DNA from 3 places in the Staphylococcus ureilyticus genome. Region 3 is predicted to be linked to each of the others. Evidence: predicted binding sites of a transcription regulator. Region 3 holds the regulator's gene; each other region holds the start of a gene.
The links. The regulator LexA, encoded in region 3, represses DNA repair genes until DNA is damaged. The targets are predictions, from matches to a motif close to CGAACATATGTTCG.
Positions count from the first base shown of each region.

Region 1: the regulator LexA is predicted to act here: its motif matches at 2,971-2,984, upstream of uvrB (excinuclease ABC subunit UvrB).
Region 2: the regulator LexA is predicted to act here: its motif matches at 2,300-2,313, upstream of MUA21_RS08370 (YolD-like family protein).

Region 1 covers NZ_CP094825.1:527,776-534,689, reverse strand. Annotated here, with positions in the region: gene uvrA (excinuclease ABC subunit UvrA) at 1-832, opposite strand, end outside; gene uvrB (excinuclease ABC subunit UvrB) at 838-2,823, opposite strand; gene MUA21_RS02475 (CsbA family protein) at 3,132-3,362, opposite strand; gene MUA21_RS02470 (YfbR-like 5'-deoxynucleotidase) at 3,368-4,009, opposite strand; gene MUA21_RS02465 (CHAP domain-containing protein) at 4,363-5,283, opposite strand; one part of gene prfB (peptide chain release factor 2) at 5,696-6,748, opposite strand; one part of gene prfB (peptide chain release factor 2) at 6,750-6,821, opposite strand.
Region 2 covers NZ_CP094825.1:1,681,266-1,688,179, reverse strand. Annotated here, with positions in the region: gene MUA21_RS08385 (C45 family autoproteolytic acyltransferase/hydrolase) at 1-748, opposite strand, end outside; gene MUA21_RS08380 (hypothetical protein) at 1,178-1,348, shown strand; gene MUA21_RS08375 (hypothetical protein) at 1,371-1,844, shown strand; gene MUA21_RS08370 (YolD-like family protein) at 1,852-2,277, opposite strand; gene pglS (6-phosphogluconolactonase) at 2,590-3,627, shown strand; gene MUA21_RS08360 (aldehyde dehydrogenase) at 3,688-5,067, opposite strand; gene MUA21_RS08355 (manganese-dependent inorganic pyrophosphatase) at 5,221-6,147, opposite strand; gene MUA21_RS08350 (cysteine hydrolase family protein) at 6,203-6,754, opposite strand; gene MUA21_RS08345 (glycosyl hydrolase family 28-related protein) at 6,891-6,914, shown strand, end outside.
Region 3 covers NZ_CP094825.1:1,058,010-1,064,923, forward strand. Annotated here, with positions in the region: gene rpmG (50S ribosomal protein L33) at 175-324, opposite strand; gene rpsN (30S ribosomal protein S14) at 548-817, shown strand; gene guaC (GMP reductase) at 1,009-1,986, shown strand; gene MUA21_RS05115 (CAP domain-containing protein) at 2,007-3,023, shown strand; gene lexA (transcriptional repressor LexA) at 3,212-3,835, opposite strand; gene sosA (DNA damage-induced cell division inhibitor SosA) at 3,978-4,211, shown strand; gene MUA21_RS05130 (DUF896 domain-containing protein) at 4,335-4,583, shown strand; gene tkt (transketolase) at 4,660-6,648, shown strand; gene MUA21_RS05140 (YneF family protein) at 6,860-6,914, shown strand, end outside.

The DNA of each region.
Region 1 (6,914 bases), 530 kb from region 3:
TTGGACAAGCACCGAATGGGCTGTTAAAACTAAACATTCGTGGTTCTAATTCTCCGATTGAGAATCCGCAAATGGGACAAGCATGATTTTCGGAAAATTTTAACTCATCGCCACCAATAATATCTACGATTAAGTTACCTTCAGCTAATTGCAACGCCGTTTCTATAGAATCTGCTAGACGGGTTTCAATACCATCCTTGATTACAAGGCGATCTATGACAACTTCTATCGTATGATTCTTATTTTTATCTAAATTCGGCACTTCATTAACATCAATAATTTCGCCATCAACACGCACACGTACATATCCCTTTTTACTAATATCATCAATTAATTTTTCGTGCGCACCTTTTCTATGAGTTACTACAGGCGCCAGTAATTGAATCTTACTACGCTCTTCAAGTTGTAATACTTGATCGACCATTTGTTGCACAGTTTGAGATTCAATTTCGATACCATGATTAGGGCAAAATGGCTTCCCAACACGCGCATATAACAGACGAATATAATCATAAATTTCAGTAACTGTAGCAACCGTAGATCTTGGGTTTTTACTCGTTGTTTTTTGGTCTATTGAAATCGCAGGAGATAAACCTTCAATTGTATCGACATCTGGTTTATCCATTTGTCCTAAAAACTGTCTTGCATAAGCACTTAATGACTCTACATATCTACGTTGACCTTCTGCATAAATCGTATCAAAAGCCAATGAAGATTTGCCTGATCCAGATAAACCTGTCATAACTATAAGTTTATTTTTAGGTATTTCAATATCAACATCTTTTAAATTATGGGCACGTGCCCCTTTAACTACAATGGATGGTTGTTTCATTTTCGTCACCCTTCTGCTTTTAATTCAAACAACATATCTCTGAGTTCAGTTGCTTTTTCAAAGTCTAAGTCTTTAGCTGCTTGCTTCATTTCTTTTTCTATATTATCAATCGTTTTCTCACGCTCTTTTTTCGTCATTTTCTTAGGTACTTCCGTACGTTTTGCTTCGTTTGTTTCATCTGTTTCAACAGTAGCACTGATCACATCATGAATTTTTTTATTAATAGTAGTTGGTGTAATATTATGTTTTTCATTATATGCTTGTTGAATCGATCTACGACGCTCTGTTTCATCAAGTGCATAGCGCATTGAATCCGTAATTTTATCACCATACATAATCACTTCACCACCACTATTACGGGCTGCACGACCTACTGTTTGGACAAGTGATCTCTGAGAGCGTAAGAAGCCTTCTTTATCTGCGTCTAAAATAACGACTAGTGATACTTCTGGTATATCAATACCCTCTCTTAATAAGTTAATACCAACAATCACATCGTAGGTACCCACACGTAAATCTCGAATAATTTCAATTCGCTCTAAAGTTTTAATTTCTGAATGTAAATAATTCACTTTAATGCCTGCTTCTTTCATATACGTGGTTAAGTCTTCACTCATCTTTTTAGTCAATGTCGTTACTAAAACACGTTCATTTCGTTCAATACGCGTTTGTATTTCGCCAAGCAGATCATCAATTTGATTTTCTGTAGGTCTCACTTCAATTTTAGGATCTAATAATCCTGTTGGACGAATGATTTGCTCCACCATTTCATCTGTATGTTCTAATTCATAAGGTCCTGGTGTAGCAGATACATATACGAGTTGTTTCGTTTTTTCTTCAAATTCTTCAAATTTTAACGGTCTATTGTCTAAAGCACTTGGTAGCCTAAATCCATGATCCACAAGTACTTGTTTACGCGCACGGTCACCATTATACATACCTCTAATTTGTGGTAATGTCACATGTGACTCATCAATCATCACAAGCCAGTCATCTCCAAAATAATCAAGCAATGTATAAGGCGTGGAACCCATGGGTCTAAGCGTCAAATGTACAGAATAATTTTCAATACCTGAACAAAATCCCATCTCTCTCATCATTTCCAAATCATAATTCGTTCTTTGTTCTAAGCGCTGAGCTTCAAGCAATTTATTCTCAGAACGTAATTCTGATAATCGCTCTTCAAGTTCATTTTCAATACGTTGGATGGCAGATTTCATTTTTTCTTCTCGTGTAACGAAGTGGGAAGCTGGGAAAATAGCAAAATGATCGCGCTCTCTCAACACTTCTCCAGTTAAGTAATTAACCTCTCGTATTCTATCTATTTCATCTCCGAAAAATTCAACGCGAATACACATTTCTTCACGAGAGGCAGGAAATATTTCTACAACATCTCCTCTAACTCGGAACGTACCGCGTCTGAAATCTATATCATTTCTTGTGTATTGCACATCTACTAATTTTTTAAGTAACTCGCTTCTGTCCATTTCCATACCTACACGAACACTAACCACTAAGTCCCGATATTCTTCTGGATTACCTAAACCATAGATACAGCTCACACTAGCTATTATAATGACGTCATCTCTTTCAAATAGTGCACTTGTCGCAGAGTGACGCAATTGATCAATTTCATCATTAATTGACGCATCTTTTTCAATAAATGTGTCAGTTGATGGTACATACGCCTCTGGTTGATAATAATCGTAGTAACTGACAAAATACTCGACTCTATTTTCAGGAAAGAATTCTTTAAATTCACTATATAATTGTCCTGCTAACGTTTTGTTATGGGCGATGATTAAAGTCGGTTTACCAACTTGTTGAATCACATTACTCATTGTAAATGTCTTACCTGTACCCGTAGCTCCAAGTAAAGTCTGATGTCTCTTACCCGCATTCACACCATCTACAATTTGTCGAATCGCTTCTGGTTGATCACCTTTAGGATCAAAATTCGATTGTAATTTAAATGGGTAGTGTTCCATAATGACACATGCCTCCTATTATATTTCTATCCGTTCGAACATAGTTTAAATATCTCATTTAATACGCGACTTACTATAGTGGCTGTAACTATATTTTACTTAAGTATACTATTAACAGTTTACATTTTAACAGATTTATTACCTTCAATACAAACATTTGTTCGCGAAAATGATATTTCACTAAATAAAAACAAACACAGTATAATACCATGTTTGTTTGCGTTCATAAATTTTTATTCAGATAAAATGAAGTTAAATAATTATATACCTTTCATCATGCTATTACAATTAAGTTGCTTAACGCTTAATACTTAATCATCTTCTTTTTTATGGAGTTCTAGTTGGTCAATAATTAAGTAACCTGCTAATAATGAAGCAACATCTATAAAAATAATCCATTCATCATGAAAAAATCCTTTTTCAATTGAAGTACCTATTAAAATCAAAGTTAAAATCGTACCTACCCATTTACTCCTAGTCAGTACGCTAAACAATACGACAAGTATGCATGGAAAAAAAGATGCAAGTATATACCAGATCATTCATGTCACCCGTTCCTATTATTTAAAATAGACATCGTTGTTTCTCGTAATTCCGATTTTGGTATAAATCGCTCTGTAAGCATTTCAGGAATAATATTTTCTATAAAATCTTGTACTGAATTCAAATGATCAAATTGCATGATTGTTTCTAATGACATTTCGTATATTTCAAAAAATAGTGGTTCAGGGTTACGTTTTTGAATTTCACCAAATGTTTCATATAACAAATCAATTTTATCAGCAACTGATAAGATTTGACCTTCTAGCGAATCGTCTTTTCCTTCTTGCAGTCGCTCTCGATATATGGATTGATATTGTTCTGGTATTTCTTCGTTTATAAAATGATCTACCATTTCTTCTTCTACTTGTGAGAATAATTTTTTTAATTCTCCACTCGCATATTTGACTGGCGTTTTTATATCTCCTGTAAAAATTTCGGCGAAATCATGGTTTAAGGCTTTTTCGTATAAGCTTTTCCAATCTACTTTATTACCGTGATATTCTTCTACTGTGCCTAAATACTGAGCAATTTTAGTCACTTTAAAAGAATGTGCAGCAACATTATGCTCAAAATATTTAAATTTCCCAGGCAATCGTATTAATTTTTCTAAGTCTGATAAACGTTTAAAATATTGATGTACTCCCATGATAGCGCCTCCTCATTTATTTAATGATTGATTATACTTGATTTTATAATATCATTCCATATGTAAAATGTCTTTTTAATGCCGTTAAATATCATCAAATCGATCTAATTTTAAAATATAACTTACTTTTTTGTCTTTCAAGTTTTACTCATTTTACAAAATTCAAAAAAAATAAGACTGTAATAAATTTTAGTGAAAAGTATATTAAGTGTGAAAAATACTGACTCTGAGGCGTTTAGACTGTATGCAGGACCTTTAAGATAATAAGCCCGAGACATGTTTATGTCCCGGGCTATACATTAAGAATATTGTTACAATTTCAGATGAAACTGCTAGATATAAGTTTTTATTTTTTAATGAATATAATTATATTGTCCTGAATTGTAAATCGTTCTATAGGATTTTTGTCCCAAGCCTTGCATGTTCATCTCTGAAACTAAAATGGAGCCATCACTGTTTTGACGTTCTACAATCCCTACATGACCATAATTTCCAGCGCTACTCTGTAAAATAGCACCTACTTCAGGTGTAGCATTAACCACATAACCATTTTGACGCGCAGCCGATGCCCAGTTATTAGCATTGCCCCATAAATTGCCTATAGATTTACCAAGTTGTTGACGTCTATCAAAAGCATAGTATGTACACTGCCCCCAAGCATAATAATTCTGCCCACCGGCTACATAGTGTTTTGATTGATAGCTATTATTGTGAAGGTTGTGACCATTTGAAGTGGTATTGCGCGCATCAACACTGTTATTTGACCAAGATTGCTGCTTTACTGGTGTATAATCGTTCGCTAATCTTGTGAAAGCATTACTGTTTTCAGTTGTTACCCCTGTTGTGAATGGATCATTATTCGAGTCACTTTGTACGTATGCACTCTGTAGTTGGTTGTCTAAATGTGACGATCCTTTTTCAGAAACTGCAATGAGTTGCCCAGGATAAATTGTTTCAGTAATGAATGGATTTAATTGATAAAGTTCATTTAAACTGAGGTGATGTTTATTCGCAATACTTTGAAGTGTATCGCCTTCTTTAACTTCTACAATATCTTCGTCAGGTAATACAAGCGTTTGCCCAACCTTAACCGACTGCACAAATTCCATATGATTCAATGATTGTATCGTATGAGTCGTTGTTGCGAATGCATGCGCTATATTTGATAAATCCGTATCTTCTTTCACTGTATGTACTTGATCAGCTGACGCTAGACCATTCATTCCAAAAAACAGTGCTGCAGAAGTTACAGAAAAAGTTAAGCCTTTCTTCATGATGTATTTCAATCCTTTGCTGTCTAATTTTATTCAATATTTAATCAATCATAATATAGCATATTCTCTGAATACTTTTACCCTTGTTATCGTTTTGTAATGCAAAAGATATTTTTGAATGAATCCCCTTTTAACGCTTTAATCATAGCTTTCTTATCTTTATCACAATAGTTTTAATCACCTTTGAATATCTGTTAACTTTAACTGTAATATTTAAGTTTGTGTTTTACATATAAGTAGTAGTTTATCTAAAAATTACTGAAATAAATTAAGCAGTCGTTTCGTATGAACGTGTCAGTCTTGCCTACTTTATACTGCTATAAAAAATATGAGTAAGTTAGAAAACAATAAGTTATACATTGGTTTCTAGCTCACTCATAAAGTTATGAATAATAATTGTTCTATTTAAGTATTAATCTTTTTCTGAATGATTCAGATTCATTTGCTTGCGTAGATAAGCTTCGATAAACGGTCCTAAATCACCATCCATGACTGCATCGACTTTACCGGTTTCTTCGTTTGTTCTATGATCTTTAACCATTGCATATGGATGGAATACATAAGATCTAATTTGACTTCCCCAACCGATTTCTTTTTGTTCTCCACGGATTTCGGCCATTTCTTGTTCTTGTTCCTCAATTTTTAATTGATATAGTTTAGACTTCAATGTTTTCATTGCAGCCTCTCTGTTTTTGATCTGTGAACGTTCATTCTGGTTATTTACCACAATACCTGTTGGATGATGGGTAATTCTAATAGCAGATTCGGTTTTATTGATATGTTGACCACCTGCGCCCGAAGCTCTAAATGTATCAACAGTAATATCATCAGGATTGATTTCTACTTCTATTTCAGTGTTATTAAATTGTGGTATGACATCACATGAAGCAAAAGATGTATGTCGACGACCAGATGAATCAAACGGTGATATGCGTACGAGTCGATGTACACCTTTCTCCGCTTTTAAAAAACCATATGCATTATGACCTTTCACAATCATTGTTACACTTTTTACGCCCGCTTCATCTCCAGGTAAATAGTCTGCGATTTCAACTTTAAAGCCTTTTTGCTCACAGTAGCGTTGATACATTCTCAACAACATATTTGTCCAATCTTGTGATTCAGTACCACCTGCACCAGGATGCAATTCAATAATTGCATCATTCGCGTCATAAGGCCCATCTAACAATAATTGTAGTTCAAATTGGTTTAATTCGTTTTGAAAATGAGTGACGCTCGCTTCTAAATCGTCTTTCATCGACGTATCGTCTTCTTCTAACAATAATTCTCGTGTCGTTTCCATATCTTCTATATTTGCTTCTAAATCTCTGTACGCATTGACAACAGATTTTAAAGCATTATTTTTATCTATTACGTCTTGCGCTTTATCTTGATTATCCCAAAATGAAGGATCCGCCATCATTTCTTCGTATTCTTGTATGTTTGTCTCTTTTTCTTCTAAGTCAAAGAGACCCCCTAAGTTGTTCTAACTTTTCTTTATAAGCATCTAAATTACGCTTAATTTCAGATAATTCCATTATGCATCTCTCCTAAATTTTTCGAATGAAGTATAATTACTAAATTAATTACTAGACTATCATAAATATGATACAAAATATAAACTGTTAATT
Region 2 (6,914 bases), 620 kb from region 3:
CTGATTCTGCTGTATAATTTCTATTTTCATGTGTTAATAATTTAAAGTGATTCGTACAAGTTTGGTCATAGCGCACGTTAATTGAACGGGGTGTAACTTCAATAATTGCATGATCTAGATTTTTATCCATAACAATGTAGCTAAATGAACTTCTATGTGGGATTTCCTTTAATAGTTGTATTGCTTCTGGTACAGTTTTACAATACTGTAGAATAATTCTACCTATCATATAACATACAAAACCGTCTCCAGGATGTTTACGGTGCATGAAATTGTAACCCATAGACAGTCCAGCTTCGTTCATTCCATCCATTCTTCCAGTTACACGCGAAGTTGGCCCAACCTGTGCTAAACCACCATCATTTGGTTGAAATAATAAATATCGTCCATCATAAGTGGCAGGATGGTAGTCGTAATTGCGTACCATGTAATCATTTCCTAAAAAGACAGTGCAACCGCTATTTTTTAATGGTGTAAAACGGTAATGTCCGAAGTTTAATATCATTTGTTTGGTAGGGAGATTCAAAACTTCTTGCATACCTTTTATTTCTTCCCAAATTTGTGGGGCATATATTTGGAAAATTTCATATGTTTCTTTAATATTTATATCAAATCTAGGCATGCGTTTTTTCCATTCTTTTTCTCTATTTTTTAGCATTGGTGTTTGCTGCATCCATTTAGCAGTTTTGACGCCTAAATCAAAATGTGATCCTCGGTGCGTTAAAATATCTGATTGTACTTTTTGCATAAAAAAACTCCTATGTTAAGTGTAACCTTACAATAATGTTATCTCATTGTAACGTCATGTTAATTGTATTACTGTTCTGTGGAAGTTATCATAAAATTAACTTTTAAAACTAAATCTTAATTTAGTTGAATGAGGTGATGATTATGTTAAATTACTATGGACAATTAAGAGATGCTCTATCAACTTGGTGGGGTAATTAATATCTAATGATTATTTTATAGTAGTATCATGTTTACTTCAAATGGTTATTAAATTCCAATTCTTTTCAAACTATTTAAGTTATAATGGTTATTTAGTATATTTATAATGTAATTTTATATTATGAATCCTTAGAATAATTTATTTGAAAAAGGGTATATATTTATTGATGTCTTTAAGTATGCTATCATAATTGTTAGACATGTTAATAAATTATTGAGGTGAAACAGAATGTGGAATTTTATTAAAGGTTTATTTAAATTTGTATTCGGTACAATTCTTACTGTATCGTTAGCAGCAGGAATAGGTGCTGTTGTATTCGCTTATATCTTCAAAAAAGACTTTGAAGATATCGAAAATAAAACAAAAGAAATCGTTTCAGACATCGAATCTAATAATTAAGTAATTGATAGAACACTTTTAAGTGTTCTATTTTTTTTTAGCCTCCGTTCATCTGCCGAAAGCAGATACTACGGAGGCTTATGCAGTCGAAAGACTGCGAACCAAAGTAAAAGAACTGCTGAAAGCAGATGCTACGGAGGCATATGCAGTCGAAAGACTGCGAACCAAAGTAAAAGAACTGCTGAAAGCAGATGCTACGGAGGCATATGCAGTCGAAAGACTGCGAACCAAAGTAAAAGAACTGCTGAAAGCAGATGCTACGGAGGCATATGCAGTCGAAAGACTGCGAACCAAAGTAAAAGAACTGCCGAAAGCAGATGCTACGGAGGCTTATGCAGTCGGAAGACTGCGAACCAAAGTAAAAGAGCTGCCGAAAGCAGATGCTACGGAGGCATATGCAGTCGAAAGACTGCGAACCAAAGTAAAAGAGCTGCCGAAAGCAGATGCTACGGAGGTATATGCAGTCGAAAGACTGCGAATGACATGTGTGCAATAACTGACTTTTAGTACGATGTTGGCTGATGCTTTAGGTTTATGTTTGTGATATCAAAATGCGATAATTTTATTGTGTTTGAAGTAGCAAGTGGATATCCCTCCAAATTCATATGAAGCATATCAATATTTTTAATTTCCAATGTGATATATTCTAGCCAACCATTCTTATAATATTCGATATCCACTGGTATATTTGCATGTAGTGCTTGATGTAGTTGAATATTAAGTTCATTTAATTGATCGTCTGATAAAATAGGACGGTCAATTTTATTTTGATCAATGATATGTTGTTGTACTGCCTCAAATTGTTCGGGTAACGTTGCAAATGGTGCCCACTTAACCATTCCGCGGCCTTGTGGAATATTAGGATTTAATTTTTCTCTAGGTATTTTTCTATAATCAGTTTCTTTATTATTATATTCATTTGAAAGCATCTAATCACCTCAATTCAATAATAGAACACTTGTTCGTATTATTGCAAGTTATTTTTCAATATTTAATAAAATGTTAGCGTAACGTCTGAAAACTGACCTGATTTATAAAAGAAAGCAGATAATAATTAAAGTGAAAGCTAGAAAATGATATGTTTAATTAAGATAAATTAGTTTAATAAAAGTAAAAGTTATTTTTGTCATATAGGTTACAATGAGATGATGTATAAACGCGTATTAGCACTAAAACCATTATATTGTCATTTAGCATTAATATTTATTAAAATGAAAGTATCATTATATGGAGGGGTTTACATGACTACAGTAGGATATATCGGTTCATATACGAAAAAAGAGGGGAAGGGCATTTACCGTTTCGAATTAGATGAACAAACAGGAACGATTGTTGAGGTAGAAACAGGTTATGAATTAGAAGCATCAACATACGTGAATCAGCATGACTCATTTTTATATGCTGTCACACGTGAAGGCGAAGACTGTGGTATCGCAAGTTTTAAAATAGACCAAGATGGCAAAATTAGCCTTATTAATAAATGTTTAGCTTCAACAAAAGGTAGCGGATGTTATGTTTCAGTTTCGCCAAATGGAAAATACATTTTTGAAGCAGTTTATGGTGCAGGACTGGCTCGTATTTATGAAGCGAATCCGACTACTGGTGAAGTTATTCGTTTAATTCAAGAGTTAACACATGATTACCCAACAGGTCCTTTAGAAAGACAAGAACAACCTCATGTCCATTACCTTGGTATAACACCAGATGAAAAATATGTGGTGGCTATGGATTTAGGGACAGATAAGATTGTAACGTATGAATTTGGAGATAATGGATACAGTGAATATGCAGTATATGACTTTGAGCCAGGAGATGGACCACGGCATATTGCTTTCCATGAAAATGGGAAAATCGCTTATGTTGTACACGAATTATCAAATATTGTAAGTGTTATGGAATACGAAAATGGTGAATTCTCAGAAATTGAGCGCCATGCAACAATACCCGAAAATTTTGAAGGTGCAACCAAGTTAGCTGCAGTAAGATTATCTCACGATCAAAAGTTCTTATATATTAGTAATAGAGGACATGATAGTATTGCTATCTTCAAACTTGGAGACAATGGCTCAACAATTTCACTCGTAGATATAGTGGTAAGTGGAGGGGCATTTCCTCGTGATTTTAATATTACTGAATCAGATGACTTCTTAGTTTGCGCCCATCAAGAGGGTGATTATGAAGTTGTTGTATTTAAGAGAGACAAAGTTACTGGAAAATTAGAGAAAGCAGATGACCATAAAAATGCACCAGAAGGTGTTTGTGTTCAGTTTTTAAAATAAAATAAATGATAAAAATCCCGAAAACTTAGCTTAGTTTTCGGGATTTACTATATTAAAATATTATTTGTTGAAGAATGCTTTAATATATTTAAATTTTCCCTTGTAAGGAGGGAACAATAGGCTTGATTCCAACCTTGTAGATTTAAAAATATATGATTTATCATGACTAAAAGTATCAAAAGAATATTTTCCATGGTATTTTCCTATACCAGAAGCACCAACGCCACCAAAAGGTAAATTAGGGTTTGCTAAATGCATTAAGGTATCATTGATTGCACCACCACCAAAGGATAATTCATTTAGTATTCTCTCTGAACTGTTTTCATCTTCACTAAATAAATAAAGGCTAAGTGGTTTAGGTTTAGTACGTATTAAATCAATTGCTTCGTCAAAATCATCGTAAGCTATAATAGGTAAAATTGGTCCGAAAATTTCATTTTCCATAATTTTTGAATCGAAAGTAGTACCGTCTAAGATAGTAGGTGCAATAAAATTTTCATCAATATCAGTTTGACCACCAAAAGTAATCTCAGGGTGATGAATATTTAACAATTCATTTAAACGGTGATAATGTTTTTTGTTTACAATACGTCCAAAGTCTGGACTATCTTGAATATTTGTACCATAAAATTCAGTTATTGTCTTTTTTAATGCACTGATGAGCTCATCTTTTACTTTACGATTTACCAGTAAGTAATCCGGTGCAACACAAGTTTGTCCAGCATTTGTAAACTTACCAAAACAAATACGTTCACTTGCAACTTTAATATTTGCACTTTCGTCAATGATTGCAGGTGACTTTCCACCTAATTCTAAAGTTACAGGCGTTAAGTTTTTGCTTGCAGCGCTATATACGATGCGTCCAACTTGCTCACTACCTGTGAAGAAAATATAATCAAAAGGTAAATGAAGTAAAGACTGAGTTGTATCAGCATTTCCTTGAATGATATTAATATACTCAGGATCAAAGGCGTCGGAAATGATTTGCTGTATGACATCAGATACATTCGGTGTGAATTCAGAGGGTTTTAGTATTATAGTGTTCCCTGCAGCAATTGCACCAATCAACGGTTCTATTAACAATTGGAATGGATAATTAAAAGGTCCAATAATTAGCACTGTGCCATAAGGTTCTTTCATAATGTAACTTTTGGTAGGAAACATAAATAAGGGTGTATTGACTTGTTTGGTTTTGGCCCAATTTTTTAGTTCTTTACGAGCTGATTTAATATTTTTTAATGTAAAGCCAATCTCAGTTGCGTAGGCTTCTACTTTATTTTTACCTAAATCTTTTTGAAAAGCTTCAAGTAAGTCATTTTCGTAATTTTTAATACTCTTACTTAACTGTTTGAGTTGTTTTTTTCTAAATTTAAGTGATTTGGTTTCATGAGTATTAAAATATTGTTTACTATTGTGGAAAGATTGTTCTATTGAATTCAAATATTATTCCTCCTAGTATATTGATGATTTAGATAGTTTAAAAAGATGGATAAAAAAACTGGAACATAATTATTATTATGTCCCAGTTTTTCTATATAGTAAACTATTTAAGTTTTTACTATATAGCGTTATATATATTGATAAAGTATGAGATTAGCTTAAAGCTTCTGTAATTTGTGGTACAACTTGTTTTTTACGAGATACAACACCTGGTAAAAATGCAGTATTATTGTCTAGTTTAACGTTGAATGCGTTGCCTACTTTATCTTTTTCAGCACCAACAACTAAAATTTTAGAATCACTGTTGATGATATCAGTTACAAGCAGTACAAATAAATCATATTTTTCATTTGTACTTACTTCTAACATTGCTTTTTCTAACTCTTCTTGACGTTGGAAAACTTCATCAATATCTACGGTATTAACTTGACCGATACGTGTAATATAGTCACCCATATTAAATGATTTTGCATCCATATTTAATAGCTCAGATGCAGTTTTGTCAGTTGTTGAAGCACCTGCTTTTAACATTTCTAAACCATAAGATTCTAAGTCAACATCTGCAATTGATTTTAAAGCTTCAGCAGCGTCAATATCTTCTTGTGTACAAGTTGGTGATTTAAATAGTAAGCTATCTGAAATGATAGCAGAAATCATTAAACCAGCAATTTCAGGTTTGATTTCAAAACCACGTTCTTTGTACATTTTGTATAAGATTGTTGCAGTACAACCTACTGGCTCAGCACGGTAATATAATGGTCCTGCAGTTTCAAAGTTTGAAATTCTATGATGGTCAACGACATGTTGAATTGATGACTTATCAATTGTATCAGCACTTTGTTGGAATTCATTATGGTCAACTAAGATAACATTTTGATTATTTAAATCATCACTAAGTAATTCTGGTGTGTCTACATTAAAATGATTTAATGCGTATTGAGTTTCAGGTCCTACTTCGCCTAAACGATAAGGTGTTGCGTCTGTATTTCCTGTTTGTTGTTCAAAATCTGCCATAATAATAGCTGATGAGATTGCATCTGTATCTGGATTTTTATGACCGAAAATATAAGTTTTTGCCATGTTTTAATTCTCCTTAATTTTTTATTTAATTTTATTTTATCATGATTTTCTATTGTTATTCTACTTCAGCACCTAATGAATTTTTAAAATGATCTAATGCCCATTGATGCCCTGTTGGATTAAAAGAAGCGACACCCTTATGAGAAATTGAAATAGCATATCCCAAATTGTAAGCAGAGATTGCGGTGTGCAGCACGCAAATATCTGTACATACACCAACAATTTCTAAATGCGTAATGTTGCGTTCACGTAACATAATGTCTAAGGGCGTACCACAAAATGAATCATAACGTGTTTTATCTAAATAATGCACATGATCATTAAATAAGATATTTTGATAAATATCATTTACTTTACCATAAAGTTCTCTTCCAGTGGTATCAATTATATTATGAGGTGGAAAAAGATTGTTTTCTGGATGATAGCTATTTTCTTCATAATGTAAATCCATAAGAAAAAAGATATTAGCCTGTTTCTTATTATATACTTCAATTCTTTCAACAATATAACTTTCAATTTGTTGACCTGGAAGGCCACAAGTTAATTTACCATTATCAGTAACAAAATCATTTGAATAGTCAACAATAATAAGCGCGCTATTTTTCATCTAATGTAACACTCCCAAAATTAAGATTATAGTTATTATATACTAAGTACATAAATCATTAAAGGTGCATTTAAAGCGTTTGAAAAACGAACTATTAGTTTATTATAAAGTATTAAGTGAGGAGGAAGAATTACTAATGATAATTAATGCAATGCAGTTC
Region 3 (6,914 bases):
GTTTTTAAATCACCATTTTTTCAATGAATGTTGAAACTAATAAAATGACTATATAATAAAAAACGTCAATTCTATTGTAATGAAATAGAATTGACTTTTACGCTACGTCCGAGATGTTTTATCCCAGACAATTAGCTTGAAGTGTCGTATTAAAAAGATAATGAAAGCACAGAATTATTTTGTTTCACGATGTAATGTGTATTTATTTAATCGTGGACAGAACTTTTTAAGTTCAATTCGTTCTGGATTATTACGCTTGTTTTTAGTGCTAATATAATTACGATCACCACATTCAGTACAAGCTAATGTTATATTTACGCGCAAAGTTAACACCTCTTTCTTAACAGGAATCATTACGTTTTAAAATGTTACCATATTCTATTATTAATTTCAATAAGATTTAATTTTGAAAAGTGTATAGTTAATTATATTTTAAATTGATAATTATTATTTGGATTTTAATCATTTAATTATTTTAGTTTGATAAATGAATAGAATGTGTTATTATACAAAACGTAATTATTACGATTTAAAAGGAGAGAATATTATGGCTAAAAAATCCAAAATTGCTAAGGAACAAAAGAGAGAACGCTTAGTAGCACAATATTACGAATTGAGAAAAGCATTGAAAGAGCAAGGAGATTATGAAGCATTACGCAAATTACCTAGAGATGCTTCACCGACAAGACTGACACGCAGATGCAAAGTAACTGGCCGTCCAAGAGGGGTGCTCAGAAAGTTTGAAATGTCACGTATTGCATTTAGAGAAAATGCGCATAAAGGTCAAATACCAGGCGTAAAAAAATCAAGTTGGTAATTTCAGACTTTAGTTCATTTACATTTAAGGTAAAAGAATGTATATTAACTATTGGTAAAGATAAATTAAATGTCATTGTTCGGAAATAACTATCGTATGTATAAGTATTTTCAGTTATAGTTATGAATTTCATTTGAAAATCTTACCTTTAAATACTATTTTATTAATAAATGTTAGGGGTTTATTTAATTATGAAGATATTTGATTACGAAGATATACAGCTTATTCCAAATAAATGTATTGTAAATAGTCGTTCAGAATGTGATACTACTGTGAAATTTGGACCAAAATCATTTAAATTGCCAGTGGTACCTGCAAACATGCAAACAGTAATGAATGAGACGTTAGCAGAATGGTTCGCTGAAAATGATTATTTCTATATTATGCATAGATTTGATGAAGAAGCGCGTATACCATTTGTTAAGAAAATGCATGATAAAGGATTATTTGCTTCAATCTCAGTTGGTATCAAAGAGCGTGAATTTGATTTTGTTGAAAAATTAGCACATGATAATGTGATTCCTGAATATATAACAATTGATATCGCTCATGGTCATTCAGATGCTGTCATTAATATGATTAAACATATTAAAAAGCACATACCTGAAGCATTTGTTATCGCTGGTAACGTTGGTACTCCGGAAGGCGTACGTGAACTGGAAAATGCTGGTGCAGACGCAACTAAGGTTGGTATTGGACCAGGTCGTGTTTGTATTACAAAAATTAAAACAGGTTTTGGCACAGGTGGTTGGCAATTAGCCGCGTTGAACCATTGTAGTAAAGCTGCACGAAAACCAATAATAGCTGACGGAGGAATCAGAACTCACGGTGATATTGCTAAATCAATTCGTTTTGGTGCATCAATGGTTATGGTAGGATCACTGTTTGCTGCACATGAAGAATCACCTGGTGAAACCGTTGAATTAGATGGAAAAATGTATAAAGAATATTTTGGTAGTGCGTCAGAATTCCAAAAAGGTGAACACAAAAATGTTGAAGGCAAAAAAATGTTTGTTGAGCATAAAGGTTTATTGAAAGACACATTAATTGAAATGCAACAAGATTTACAAAGTTCTATTTCATATGCAGGTGGCAATGATTTAAATTCATTAACTAAAGTGGATTATGTTATAGTAAGAAACTCAATCTTTAATGGAGATAGAGACTAATAAACTAGTGGGTGTAAAAAATTAAACGATTTTTATTATATGTAATTGTATTTCTTTGTATTGTTTTAATTACTCCAATCAAAGCATTTACACCTTTAGAAAATTTACAGCAACAATTTAAAGCAAAAGTAGATAGTTGGTCTTCTTCTGAACAGTCACAAACTGAAAATGCTTTAAAAGTACCTGATGAGCAAGAATTTGCTTTGAATAACATTCAAATGAATATGTCAAAGGATGAAGTTGAAACAAAACTAGGTAAGGCAAAACGTGTTACTTCAAATGAATATGGTACGCAATGGTATACTTACTATTCGGAGAATTATAAGCGTTTTATTATGGTAAGTTATATTAAAGGTAAAGTGAACGGACTATACAGTAATCAAAATGTTATTTCTTCAAAATCTAAAATCAAATACAATACTCCTAAAGATATAGTTAGAGAACGATTAGGTGATCCGATAACTGCAAAACGCAAAGGTCATTTAAGTATAGACGTTCGCGATAATGAATTTGACAATTTTAAAAAAGACAACATTTACACAACTGCTTTTTATGACAAACATAATGACAATAATCTTACTGCGCTACTATTAGTAAGTGAAAAAATGGAGAATAGACTTCAAAATCAATATGAAACACCATCGCGTAATTTAGCAAAAGGTTTTGAACTGCAAAACCTTGATTTGGTCAATGCTGAAAGAGTACAACATGGGTTAAATACGTTAGATTATTCGACAGCTATCTCTGATACAGCACGTAAACACAGCACTGATATGGCTGAGAATAATTATTTTGACCATAATAATCAATCTGGTGATTCACCATTTGATAGATTAGAACAAGATGGCCATGATTTTAATGCAGCTGGCGAGAATTTAGCTTATGGTCAACCAAGTAGTATATATGCTCATCAAGGATTGATGAACTCTTTAGGTCATAGAAAAAATATCCTTAAAGATGAATTTAGTACGTTAGGTGTCGGAGTTGATTTTAATGAACACAAACAACCTTATTGGACTGAAAATTATACGGGATAGTGTTTATACATTGTTGAAAAGGGTATCTGTATTCTGTGAGGATGAGGTATTATGACAACAAATAAAAAAGATCAAACAGAAGATATACTAGAAAAAGTAAAAGATGTTTTAGAAAAAAATGACAATAAATAAGAGGCTACGCTTAGAGCGTAGCCTCTTATTTATTGAGAGTGTCTTTATCTATAAAATTAAATTTCTCTAAATAGGCCGACAACTTTACCCAACACAGCAACTTGATCTAAATAGATTGGCGACATTGTACTGTTTTCCGGCTGTAAACGGTAACGTGTTTTTTCTTTGTAAAAACGTTTGACTGTAGCTTCATTCTCTTCTGTCATGGCTACAATAATATCACCATTTTCAGCAATCGTTTGGCTTCTTACGATAACTTTATCTCCATCCAATATTCCAGCTTCAATCATGCTATCACCAACAACATTTAAGATGAAAATATCACTGTTATGTGTAGATGTAAAGTGCTCAGGTAACGGAAAATACTCTTCAACATTTTCGACAGCAGTGATAGGTATACCTGCTGTTACTTTACCGATGACTGGCACGTGGATTGTGGATTCCATGTTTACAGTTTCACCTAATTGTTCGGTAACGATTTCGATTGCACGTGGTTTAGTTGGATCTCTTTTTATATAACCCTTTTCTTCTAATCTAGAAAGATGTCCGTGCACAGTTGAACTTGATGCTAAACCAACAGCTTCACCAATCTCTCGAACACTTGGCGGATAACCCTTTGAATGAACAGTCTGCTTAATATATTCAAAAATTTCATTTTGTCGCTTAGTTAATTCTCTCATAATAGGCACTCCCTACATTAATTTATTTTTATTATAGCATGTATTATTAACGTTTACAAACGTTTGTTCGTTTTCATATTGACAGAGAACAGATGTTCTGATAAAGTATAGATACAAACAAACGTTCTTAGGAGTGACTTATATGCTTAAACTATATATATATCAAATCAAACCTTATATTGCAGTATTGTTAGCTACAATGGTTTTATGTACTGTATTCATATTGACTGCTTATTATAATACCGAATCAGAACAGACGTACGAAATGACAGATCATCAAATGACAAATGTTTCTACAAAAGACGAACAGTATCAAATGAACTCAGATGAAAAAAGCGAACGAACACTTAATCAATTTTTAGCTAAAGCCAAATAACATATTAAGCTACTTTTATTGTGAAAGTGAATTTGCTTAGGAAATTGATAAAATAAGCGTAACTATTTAGTTTCGCTTATTTTTTTGTTATATTTTCTATATTATGAATTACGGAGGTTTATTATGGCGAAAAATGATGCCGTAGATATTAAGCGTATAAATGAGTTAGCAAAAAAGAAAAAGGAACAAGGGTTAACTGAATCTGAATCAAAAGAGCAATCGAAATTAAGGAAGGCATATTTAGATTCTTTCCGAAAAAGCTTTAAAAAACAAATTGAAAGTACAAGAGTCATTGATCCCGAGGGCAATGATGTAACACCTGAAAAGGTGAAAAAAATATTAGATTCTAAAGATAAAAAAGATAATAACTAAATCAATTTTTTGTTAAATAAATACTAAATAAGGTATAATAGTACTGAAACTTGCTATAAGAAAGGAAGTCATTTAGATGAATAAAGAAAAAGATCAATTAGCAATAGATACGATAAGAGCTTTAAGTATCGATGCTGTTGAGCAAGCAAACTCAGGTCACCCTGGATTACCAATGGGAGCTGCTCCAATGGCATATACATTATGGACACGCCACTTAAATTTCAACCCCCAATCAAAAGATTTCTTTGATAGAGATCGTTTTGTATTATCTGCAGGGCATGGTTCTGCGTTACTTTATAGTTTATTACATGTTTCAGGTAGTTTAGAATTGGATGAATTAAAACAATTTAGACAATGGGGTTCAAAAACTCCAGGTCATCCAGAGTTTAGACATACAGATGGTGTTGAAGTAACAACTGGACCATTAGGACAAGGTTTTGCTATGTCTGTAGGTATGGCGATGGCTGAAAAACATCTTGCTGGTAAGTTTAATAAAGAAGACGCTAACGTAGTAGACCACCATACTTATGTGATAGCTTCTGATGGGGATTTAATGGAAGGTATTTCGCATGAAGCTGCATCATTAGCTGGTCATAACCAATTAGATAAGCTTATCGTGTTATATGATTCAAATGATATTTCTTTAGACGGTGATTTAAACAAAGCATTTTCTGAAGATGTTAAAACACGCTTTGAATCATATGGTTGGGAACATATTTTAGTTAAAGATGGTAATGATATAGATGCTATCGATAATGCTATTAAAGAAGCTAAAGCTTCTGATGTACCAACAATTATCGAAGTAAAAACAATCATAGGTTACGGCGCACCAAACAAACAAGCTTCTCATGGTGTACACGGAGCTCCATTAGGTGAAGAAGAAAGAAAATTAGCATTAGAAAACTATGGTTTGGATCCTGAAAAACGCTTTAACGTACCTGATGAAGTATATGAAATTTTCCAACAAACAATGTTGAAACGTGCTAATGAAAAAGAAGAAAGCTGGAATAAACTTGTTGAAACATACAATGAAAAATATCCAGAATTAGCTGAATCATTTAAGTTAGCAATCAGTGGTAAATTACCAACGAACTACTCAGATGAATTGCCAGAATTTGAAGCAGGACATAGTGGTGCTTCACGTGCAGATTCTGGTGAAGTCATTCAAGCACTTAGTAAAACAGTGCCTTCATTCTTTGGTGGCTCAGCTGACTTAGCAGGTTCAAATAAATCAAACGTTAAAGATGCGGTTGATTTTGATAAAGATACACCTGAAGGTAAAAATATCTGGTTTGGTGTACGTGAATTTGCAATGGGTGCTGCAGTGAATGGTATGGCAGCTCATGGTGGTTTACACCCATATGGAGCAACTTTCTTCGTCTTTAGTGACTATTTAAAACCAGCACTTCGTTTATCAGCAATCATGGGATTAAATTCAACGTTTATTTTTACGCATGATTCAATTGCTGTTGGTGAAGATGGTCCTACACATGAACCTATCGAACAATTAGCTGGTTTACGTGCAATTCCAAACATGAATGTTATTCGCCCAGCAGACGGTAATGAAACACGTGTAGCTTGGGAAGTAGCGATGGAATCAGAAAGTACGCCTACATCTTTAGTACTAACGCGTCAAAACCTAACAACAATGGATTTACCTAAAGAAACTGTTGAAGAAGGTGTACGTAAAGGTGCTTATGTGGTGTTTGAATCAGATAAAGATCCAGAGTTCTTATTATTAGCTACAGGTTCAGAAGTTAATTTAGCTATTGAAGCTGCTAAAGATTTAGAAGGACAAGGTAAAGGTGTACGTGTTGTATCAATGCCTAACTGGCATGCATTTGATCAACAATCAGATGAATATAAAGCATCAATATTACCATCTTCAATTACAAAACGTGTAGCTATAGAAATGGCATCATCATTAGGGTGGCATAAATATGTAGGTACTGAAGGTAAAGTTATTGGTATTGATGGATTTGGTGCAAGTGCGCCTGGTGATTTAGTAGTTGAAAAATATGGTTTCACTAAAGAAAACGTCCTAAATCAAATTCAATCGTTCTAATCATTTGTATAAAAGATAGCTAATATTTTGGTATGAGAGCAATTGTTCTCATACCAATTTTTATTTATAAATAAAAAATTGGATTATATTTACAAACTGAAATTATAATTGATATAATACATAAGGTTGGAAATATAAATGAATTGAGTCACTCTTGAAAAGGAGTGCTTATTTTAGTAAAATGCATTAGGATAGGAAAGTGGGTGAAACAATGGCAACTTGGTTAGCAATTTTATTAATCGTGTTAGCACTTATTCTAGGACTAG